2 regions of the Streptomyces sp. NPDC055815 genome follow, and region 2 is predicted to be linked to the other one. Evidence: predicted binding sites of a transcription regulator. Region 2 holds the regulator's gene; the other holds the start of a gene.
What was found. The regulator HrcA, encoded in region 2, represses chaperone genes, less so after heat shock. The targets are predictions, from matches to a motif close to TTNGCACTCNGNNNNNCNGAGTGCNAA.

Region 1: the regulator HrcA is predicted to act here: its motif matches at 2,733-2,759, upstream of groL (chaperonin GroEL).

Annotation. Positions count from the first base shown of each region.
Region 1 covers NZ_JBSHDU010000023.1:46,252-50,661, reverse strand. The annotation lists gene ACWGN5_RS17025 (class I SAM-dependent methyltransferase) at 1-332, shown strand, start outside; gene ACWGN5_RS17020 (SRPBCC domain-containing protein) at 334-837, opposite strand; gene groL (chaperonin GroEL) at 940-2,568, opposite strand; gene ACWGN5_RS17010 (cold-shock protein) at 2,887-3,090, opposite strand; gene ACWGN5_RS17005 (MoaD/ThiS family protein) at 3,517-3,792, opposite strand; gene thrC (threonine synthase) at 3,807-4,410, opposite strand, start outside.
Region 2 covers NZ_JBSHDU010000014.1:21,098-25,507, forward strand. The annotation lists gene ACWGN5_RS12100 (DUF3097 domain-containing protein) at 1-498, opposite strand, end outside; gene ACWGN5_RS12105 (MBL fold metallo-hydrolase) at 509-1,237, opposite strand; gene hrcA (heat-inducible transcriptional repressor HrcA) at 1,387-2,406, shown strand; gene dnaJ (molecular chaperone DnaJ) at 2,407-3,543, shown strand; gene ACWGN5_RS12120 (nitronate monooxygenase) at 3,830-4,410, shown strand, end outside.

The DNA of each region.
Region 1 (4,410 bases), on a different contig from region 2:
ACCTCGTCTACGACTCCGGCTGCTTCCACCACCTGCCCCCGCACCGGCGCATCAGCTACCTCGCCCTGCTGCGGCGCGCCCTCGCGCCCGGCGGGCACTTCGCGCTCACCGCGTTCGCCGCCGGCGAGGGCGGCATGGGGTCCGAGCTCCCGGACGCCGACTTCTACCGGGAGGGCCGACTGCACGGCGGGCTCGCCTACACGGACGCCGACCTCCGCACGGTCTTCGCCGACCTGAAGGAGATCGAGCTCCGCCGCATGCGTTCCCTGTCCGCCGACTCCCCCGCCTTCGGCGAGTCCTTCCTCTGGACCGGGCTCTTCCGCCGGCGGTGACTCAGCCCATCCCCTCCAGGTGCGCCGCCAGCCTGTCGTACTGCTCCCGCACCCCCGCCTCCATGCCCGCCGCCAGCGCCTGGTCCCTGATCTCGTTGGACGGCCAGAAGGACGTGCTGGTCAGGGCCGTGCCACCGTCGGGGGTCGCGTCGAAGGTGAGGGCCACCCGGACGGGTTCGGCGTCCGGCATCTGCTCGAACACCTCCGTGTAGTCGAGCCGCTCCACCGGGAGGACGTCCTCGTACGTGCCGGAGAAGACGATCTCCTGGCCGTCGGGCCCGGTCTGGCCCCAGCGCCACGCGCCGCCCGTCCGCAGGTCGATGTCGACGACGGAGGTGGTCAGCCCGGCCGACCCGTACCACTCCCGTACGTGCTCGGGCCGCGTCCAGGCCTCCCAGACGCGGGACGGCGGGGCGTCAAAGGTGCGTGTGATGACCAGTTCGCGGTCGGCCGGTGTGGTGAGGAGGGTGACCATGACGACGACCCCTTCCGTACCGCTTCCCACCCCTTCCGTACCTTCCAGCATCCGCCGAACGCCCGAGGGCGGCACCCCCTGGTGGGGGTGCCGCCCTCGTTCGCGTTCAGCGATGGACTACCGAGCCGGGGCTCAGAAGTCCATGTCACCGCCCGGCATGCCGCCGCCGGCCGGCGCGGCGGCCTTCTCCGGCTTGTCGGCGATGACGGCCTCGGTGGTGAGGAACAGCGCGGCGATCGACGCGGCGTTCTGCAGCGCGGAGCGCGTGACCTTCGCCGGGTCGATGATGCCCTCGGCGATGAGGTCGACGTACTCGTTGGTCGCGGCGTTCAGGCCGTGGCCGACGGGCAGGTTGCGGACCTTCTCCGCCACGACGCCGCCCTCGAGGCCGGCGTTGACGGCGATCTGCTTCAGCGGGGCCTCGAGGGCCAGCTTGACGATGTTGGCACCGGTGGCCTCGTCGCCCGACAGGTCCGCCTCGAGCTTCTCGAAGACGTTCGACGCCTGGAGCAGGGCCACGCCACCGCCGGCGACGATGCCCTCCTCGACGGCCGCCTTCGCGTTGCGAACGGCGTCCTCGATGCGGTGCTTGCGCTCCTTGAGCTCGACCTCGGTCGCGGCACCGGCCTTGATGACGGCCACGCCGCCGGCCAGCTTCGCGAGGCGCTCCTGGAGCTTCTCGCGGTCGTAGTCCGAGTCGGAGTTCTCGATCTCGGCGCGGATCTGGTTCACGCGACCCGCGACCTGCTCGCTGTCACCGGCACCGTCGACGATGGTGGTCTCGTCCTTGGTGATGACGACCTTGCGGGCGCGGCCGAGCAGGTCCAGGCCCGCGTTCTCGAGCTTGAGGCCGACCTCCTCGGAGATGACCGTGCCGCCCGTGAGGATGGCGATGTCGTTCAGCATGGCCTTGCGGCGGTCGCCGAAGCCCGGGGCCTTGACGGCGACGGACTTGAAGGTGCCGCGGATCTTGTTGACGACCAGGGTCGACAGGGCCTCGCCCTCGACGTCCTCGGCGATGATCAGCAGCGGCTTGCCCGACTGCATGACCTTCTCCAGGAGCGGAAGGAGGTCCTTCACGGAGGAGATCTTGGAGTTGACGATCAGGAGGTACGGGTCGTCGAGCGACGCCTCCATGCGCTCCATGTCGGTGGCGAAGTACGCCGAGATGTAGCCCTTGTCGAAGCGCATACCCTCGGTGAGCTCCAGCTCCAGACCGAAGGTCTGGGACTCCTCGACGGTGATGACGCCTTCCTTGCCGACCTTGTCCATCGCCTCGGCGATGAGCTCGCCGATCTGGGTGTCGGCGGCGGAGATGGAGGCCGTGGAAGCGATCTGCTCCTTGGTCTCGACATCCTTCGCCTGCTCGAGCAGGGCGCCGGAGACGGCCTCGACGGCCTTCTCGATGCCGCGCTTGAGGGCCATCGGGTTGGCACCGGCGGCGACGTTGCGGAGGCCCTCGCGGACGAGCGCCTGGGCGAGGACGGTGGCGGTGGTCGTACCGTCGCCAGCGACGTCGTCCGTCTTCTTGGCGACTTCCTTGACCAGCTCGGCGCCGATCTTCTCGTACGGGTCCTCGAGCTCGATCTCCTTGGCGATGGAGACACCATCGTTGGTGATCGTGGGGGCGCCCCACTTCTTCTCGAGGACGACGTTGCGGCCCTTGGGGCCGAGGGTGACCTTGACGGCGTCAGCGAGCTGGTTCATGCCGCGCTCGAGACCGCGCCGGGCCTCCTCGTCGAACGCGATGATCTTGGCCATGTGAAGTGGTCCTCCCGGACATGGGGTGGATAACGCTCCAGGACCGCGCCGACGCCCGCGACGGACGGCCTGCGTGCCCGATGGTTCCTTGCCCCACCTGGCCGCGGACCTCGTCTGCCCGATCCTCGTAAGCACTCTCACCTTCCGAGTGCTAACGCCAATGATTAGCACTCGCCCTAGGAGAGTGCAAGCGACTCTCGCGTTTCGGGAGGGGGATCAAGGGGGCGCGCAGAGGCCCGGGAACGCGCGAGGGGTCCGCAACCCCACAGGGATGCGGACCCCTCGACGGCGTTGCGTCGGTGGCCGATCGCGCCGCGCTCAGACGGCGAGCTTGACCATGTCCGCCTGCGGACCCTTCTGGCCCTGCGAGATCTCGAACTCGACCCGCTGGCCTTCTTCGAGGCTGCGGTAGCCATCCATCTGGATCGCGCTGTAGTGGACGAAAACATCCGCACCACCGTCTACCGCGATGAAGCCGTAGCCCTTCTCCGCGTTGAACCACTTGACGGTGCCCTGAGCCATGCCTAACTCCCCTATTACTGGCCCTTGCGCGGGACCGCACTTCGCGGACCCGGGTCAGACCCTGCGCCGGAACGCGTCGACCGCGGCTGAATGTATCTGCCCAACTGCCCTCTGCAACAGGTCATTCGACCGAGAATTCTGGGCGCCCTGGAAAGGGGAATTGGGGATAATCCCCTGGATGCCGGGGCAAGTCGGGCCCGGCAAAGGGCGCAGAAGGTACACAACGCGCACACACTTTGGCTGCTTCTTGTCGTGCGGGGACGCATTCTCATATGCGCCTGGCATGAGCAGCGGAGGGGACTTCCCCAACTCTACCGCGCTCAACCATGCAGAATTGCCCCTTCCGCTTATCGCGCGGAAGGGGCAATTCGTACTGACTGGTAGCGCTATACGGGTCTCAGCACCCGCCGGCACTGTGCTTGATGGTCAGCCTCCGGCGACGGCCGGAATGATCGAGACGCCCGCGCCGGCCGGGGTGGCCGTCTCCAGACCCTGCTCGAAGCGCACGTCGTCGTCGTTGACGTAGACGTTGACGAAGCGGCGCAGCTTGCCCTGGTCGTCCAGGACGCGGGCGGCGATGCCCGTGTGGTTCTTCTCCAGGTCCGCGATGACCTCGGCGAGGGTCGCGCCCTCGGCCTGGACCTCGGCCTGGCCGCCGGTGTAGGTGCGGAGGATGGTGGGGATGCGGACGTTCACGGCCATGTGTTCGTTACCTTTCAGAGCGCCAGGCCGGCGTCGCGGAACGCGTCCAGGCTCGGGCGGATGGTGGCGGTCGCCTGAGAGGTGTCGGCCACCGCGTCCAGGGTCTTGAGTCCGTCGCCGGTGTTGAGGACGACGGTGGTGAGGTTCGGGTCGATGAGCCCGGCCTCGACGAGCTTCTTCGTGACGCCGACGGTCACGCCGCCCGCGGTCTCGGCGAAGACGCCCTCGGTCTGCGCGAGGAGCTTGATGGCCTCGACGACCTGCTCGTCGTCGACGTCCTCCACGGCGCCGCCGGTCCGGCGGGCGATGTCGAGGACGTACGGGCCGTCGGCCGGGTTGCCGATGGCGAGGGACTTGGCGATGGTGTTCGGCTTCTGGGGCCGTACGACGTCGTGGCCGGCCTTGAAGGCCGCCGACACCGGGGAGCAGCCCTCGGCCTGGGCGCCGAAGATCTTGTACGGCTTGTCCTCGACGAGGCCCAGCTTGATGAGCTCCTGGAGACCCTTGTCGATCTTGGTGAGCTGGGAGCCGGAGGCGATCGGGATGACGAGCTGGTCGGGGATGACCCAGCCGAGCTGCTCGCAGATCTCGTAGGCGAGCGTCTTGGAGCCCTCGCCG
Region 2 (4,410 bases):
CAGGTGGTCCACCAGGACGCCGAGCCGGGCGTCGGGCCCCGGGCCGAACTCCGCGACGATCGCGGGCAGGTCGTCGACGCCCTCCAGGTACTCCACGACCACGCCCTCGATCCGCAGGTCGTCGCCCCAGACCCGCTCGACGAGCTCCGCGTCGTGCCGGCCCTCGACGTAGATGCGGCCCGCCCGCGCCACGCGCGCGCGTGCGCCCGGGACGGCGACCGAGCCGGAGGCCGTACGGGTGGGGCGGGACGGCCCCGACGCCGGGCGGACCAGGGTCACGACCTTGCCCTCCAGGAGGAAGCCGCGCGGCTCCAGCGGGAAGACCCGGTGCTTTCCGAACCGGTCCTCCAGGGTCACCGTGCCCGCCTCGCAGCGGATCACCGCCCCGCAGAAGCCGGTGGTGACCTCTTCCACGACCAGGTCGGGGTCCGCCGGGACCTCCGGGACGGGCGCCGACTTCTTCCAAGGGGGCGTCAGGTCCGGGTTGTAGCTGCGCATTCGGGCGACGCTACGACACCTCGAAGCGGCGTGCCAGTTCATCGCGCTGTGCCCGTACGAACGTGGCGTCCACCACCGCGCCGTGCCCCGGTACGTACGCCGCCTCCTCGCCGCCCAGCGCGAGCAGCCGGTCCAGGGCGTCCGGCCAGCGGGACGGGATCGCGTCCGGGCCCGCCTGCGGCTCGCCCGACTCCTCCACCAGGTCGCCGCAGAACACGACCTCCCGCGTGCCCGGGACGCAGAGCGCCAGGTCGTGGCCCGTATGGCCCGGGCCCACGTTGGCCAGGAGGACCTGGCGGTCGCCCAGGTCGAGCGTCCATTCGCCCGAGACCAGGTGCCGGGGCGCCACCAGGACGTCCGTCGCCTCCGTCGCCGCCTGCGGCTCGACCCCTTGCCGTACGGCGTCCCCGTACAGCTCCTCCCGGGCCCGCGCCCCGCTCAGGAGGTCGTCCGAGCCCACCGCGCCGAAGACCTCCGCGCCCGCGAAGACCGCCGTCCCGAGGACGTGGTCGAAATGGGGGTGGCTGAGTGCGATGTGTGTCACCTTTCGGCCGCCCGTGAGTTCCGCCACCTGCGTCCGCAGCTCCGCGCCCTCCGCGAGCGTGGAACCCGTGTCGTACAACAACACCCCCCGCGAGCCCAGGACCAGCCCCACCGTGGCGTCCCAGCCGGGCAGCCGTCGCCGGCCCACCCCGTCCGCGAGCCGCTCCCATCCGTACGCTTCCCAATCCACGTCCATGGGGCGACGCTAACCGGTGCGGGCGCCGCCTCCTTGCCAGGAGCGATGCCCGCCGCCGTACACTGGCCGGGGGATCGCTGGCACTCGGACAGGGCGAGTGCCAAAAGCGGAGCAACCGGAACGACGACGACAGCTGGAGGTGCGCCACGATGCTCAGCGAACGCAGGCTCGAGGTCCTGCGCGCCATCGTCCAGGACTACGTCGGGACGGAGGAGCCCGTCGGCTCCAAGGCGCTCACCGAGCGCCACAAGCTCGGCGTGTCGCCCGCCACCGTGCGCAACGACATGGCGGTGCTGGAAGAAGAGGGGTACATCGCCCAGCCTCATACGAGTGCCGGGCGCATTCCCACCGACAAGGGCTACCGGCTCTTCGTCGACCGGCTCGCCGGCGTCAAGCCGTTGTCGACGCCCGAGCGGCGGGCCATCCACAACTTCCTCGACGGCGCGGTCGACCTCGACGACGTCGTGGGCCGTACGGTACGACTGCTCGCCCAGCTGACCCGCCAGGTCGCCGTCGTCCAGTACCCCTCGCTGACCCGCTCGACCGTCCGGCACGTGGAGCTGCTCTCGCTGGCCCCCGCCCGCCTGATGCTCGTCCTCATCACGGACACCGGCCGGGTCGAGCAGCGCGTCGTCGACTGCCCCGCGCCCTTCGGCGAGACCTCCCTCGCCGACCTCCGGGCCCGGCTCAACAGCCGGGTCGTCGGCCGCCGGTTCGCCGACGTGCCGCAGCTGGTGCAGGACCTCCCCGAGTCCTTCGAGGAGGCCGAGGACCGTGCCACGGTCTCGACCGTGCTCGCGACCCTCCTCGAAACGCTCGTAGAGGAGCACGAGGAGCGGCTGATGATCGGCGGCACCGCCAATCTCACCCGCTTCGGACACGACTTCCCCCTGATGATCAGGCCCGTCCTGGAAGCCCTGGAGGAGCAGGTCGTGCTCCTCAAGCTGCTCGGCGAGGCCAAGGAATCGGGCATGACCGTACGCATCGGGCACGAGAACGCCCACGAGGGGCTGAGCTCCACGTCCGTCGTCTCGGTCGGCTACGGTTCGGGCGGCGAGGCAGTCGCCAAACTCGGCGTGGTCGGACCGACCCGCATGGACTACCCCGGAACGATGGGAGCGGTACGCGCAGTGGCACGTTACGTCGGACAGATCCTGGCGGAGTCGTAAGTGGCCACGGACTACTACGCCGTACTCGGCGTGCGCCGCGACGCGTCCCAGGACGAGATCAAGAAGGCGTTCCGGAGGCTCGCGCGCGAGCTGCACCCGGACGTCAATCCCGATCCGAAGACGCAGGAACGCTTCAAGGAGATCAACGCCGCCTACGAGGTCCTCTCGGACCCGCAGAAGAAGCAGGTCTACGACCTCGGCGGCGACCCGCTCTCGGCCTCTGGCGGCGGTGGCGCGGGCGGCTTCGGGGCCGGTGGCTTCGGCAACTTCTCCGACATCATGGACGCCTTCTTCGGCACGGCCTCGCAGCGCGGCCCGCGCTCGCGGACCCGCCGCGGCCAGGACGCCATGATCCGTCTGGAGATCGACCTCAACGAGGCGGCCTTCGGCACCACGAAGGACATCCAGGTCGACACGGCGGTCGTCTGCACCACCTGTTCGGGTGAGGGCGCCGCGCCCGGCACCTCCGCGCAGACCTGTGACATGTGCCGCGGCCGCGGCGAGGTCTCCCAGGTCACCCGGTCGTTCCTCGGCCAGGTCATGACCTCCCGGCCCTGCCCGCAGTGCCAGGGCTTCGGCACCGTCGTCCCGACGCCGTGCCCCGAGTGCGCCGGCGACGGCCGCGTGCGGTCCCGCCGCACGCTCACGGTCAAGATCCCGGCCGGTGTCGACAACGGCACCCGCATCCAGCTCGCGGGCGAGGGCGAGGTCGGCCCCGGCGGCGGCCCCGCCGGCGACCTGTACGTCGAGATCCACGAGACCCCGCACGAGGTCTTCCAGCGGCGCGGGGACGACCTGCACTGCACGGTCACCATCCCGATGACGGCGGGCGCGCTCGGTACGAAGGTGCCGCTGCAGACCCTCGACGGCGTCGAGGAGATCGACATCCGCCCGGGCACGCAGTCCGGCCAGTCGATCCCGCTGCACGGGCGCGGCGTCACGCACCTGCGGGGCAACGGCCGCGGCGACCTGATCGTGCACGTCGAGGTGACGACCCCGAGCAAGCTCGACGCCGAGCAGGAGCGCCTGCTGCGCGAACTGGCCAAGCTGCGCGGAGAGGAGCGGCCCACGGGCCAGTTCCAGCCTGGTCAGCAGGGGCTGTTCTCGCGGCTGAAGGACGCGTTCAACGGGCGGTAGGCGCTCGGCTGGGGGTCCGGGGGTCGTCCCCCGGGTCGGCACAGTCAGCCTGGTCAGCAGGGGCTGTTCTCGCGGCTGAAGGACGCGTTCAACGGGCGGTAGGCGCTCGGCTGGGGGTCCGGGGGTCCGTCCCCCGGGTCAGCACAGTCGGCCGGGGCAGCAGGGGCTGTTCTCGCGCTTGAAGGACGCCTTCAACGGGCGGTAGCCCTTGTGCGTACGGGAAGGGGCGGCACTCCGGTGCCGCCCCTTTTCCTGTGGCCCCGTAGGGGCATGACACGATGCCCATATGTCCACCACCGCACTGAACGATCTCTCTCGGTTTCCGATCGTGCAGGCCCCCATGGCGGGTGGCGCCTCCTGTCCCGAGCTCGTCGGAGCCGTCTGCGAGGCCGGGGCGCTCGGGTTCCTCGCCGCCGGGTACAAGACGGCCGGCGGCCTGTACCAGGAGATCAAGCAGGTCCGCGGGCTCACCGCACGCCCCTTCGGCGTCAACCTCTTCATGCCGCAGGACGGCCGGCCCGCCGACCCCGCCGCCGTCGAGGTCTACCGCCACCAGCTCGCCGGCGAGGCCACCTGGTACGACACCCCGCTCGGCGAGACCGACGACTCCCGCGACGACGCGTACGACGCCAAGTTGGCCATCCTCCTGGAGGACCCGGTCCCCGTCGTCTCCTTCACCTTCGGCTGCCCCGCGAAAGAGACGTTCCACGCCTTCGACCGCGTCGGTACGTACACGATCGTCACCGTCACCTCCGCCGACGAGGCCCTCGCCGCGCAGCGCGCCGGCGCCGACGCCGTCTGCGTCCAGGGCGTCGAGGCCGGCGGACACCAGGGCACGTACCGCGACGACCCGGCCGACGAGGACGC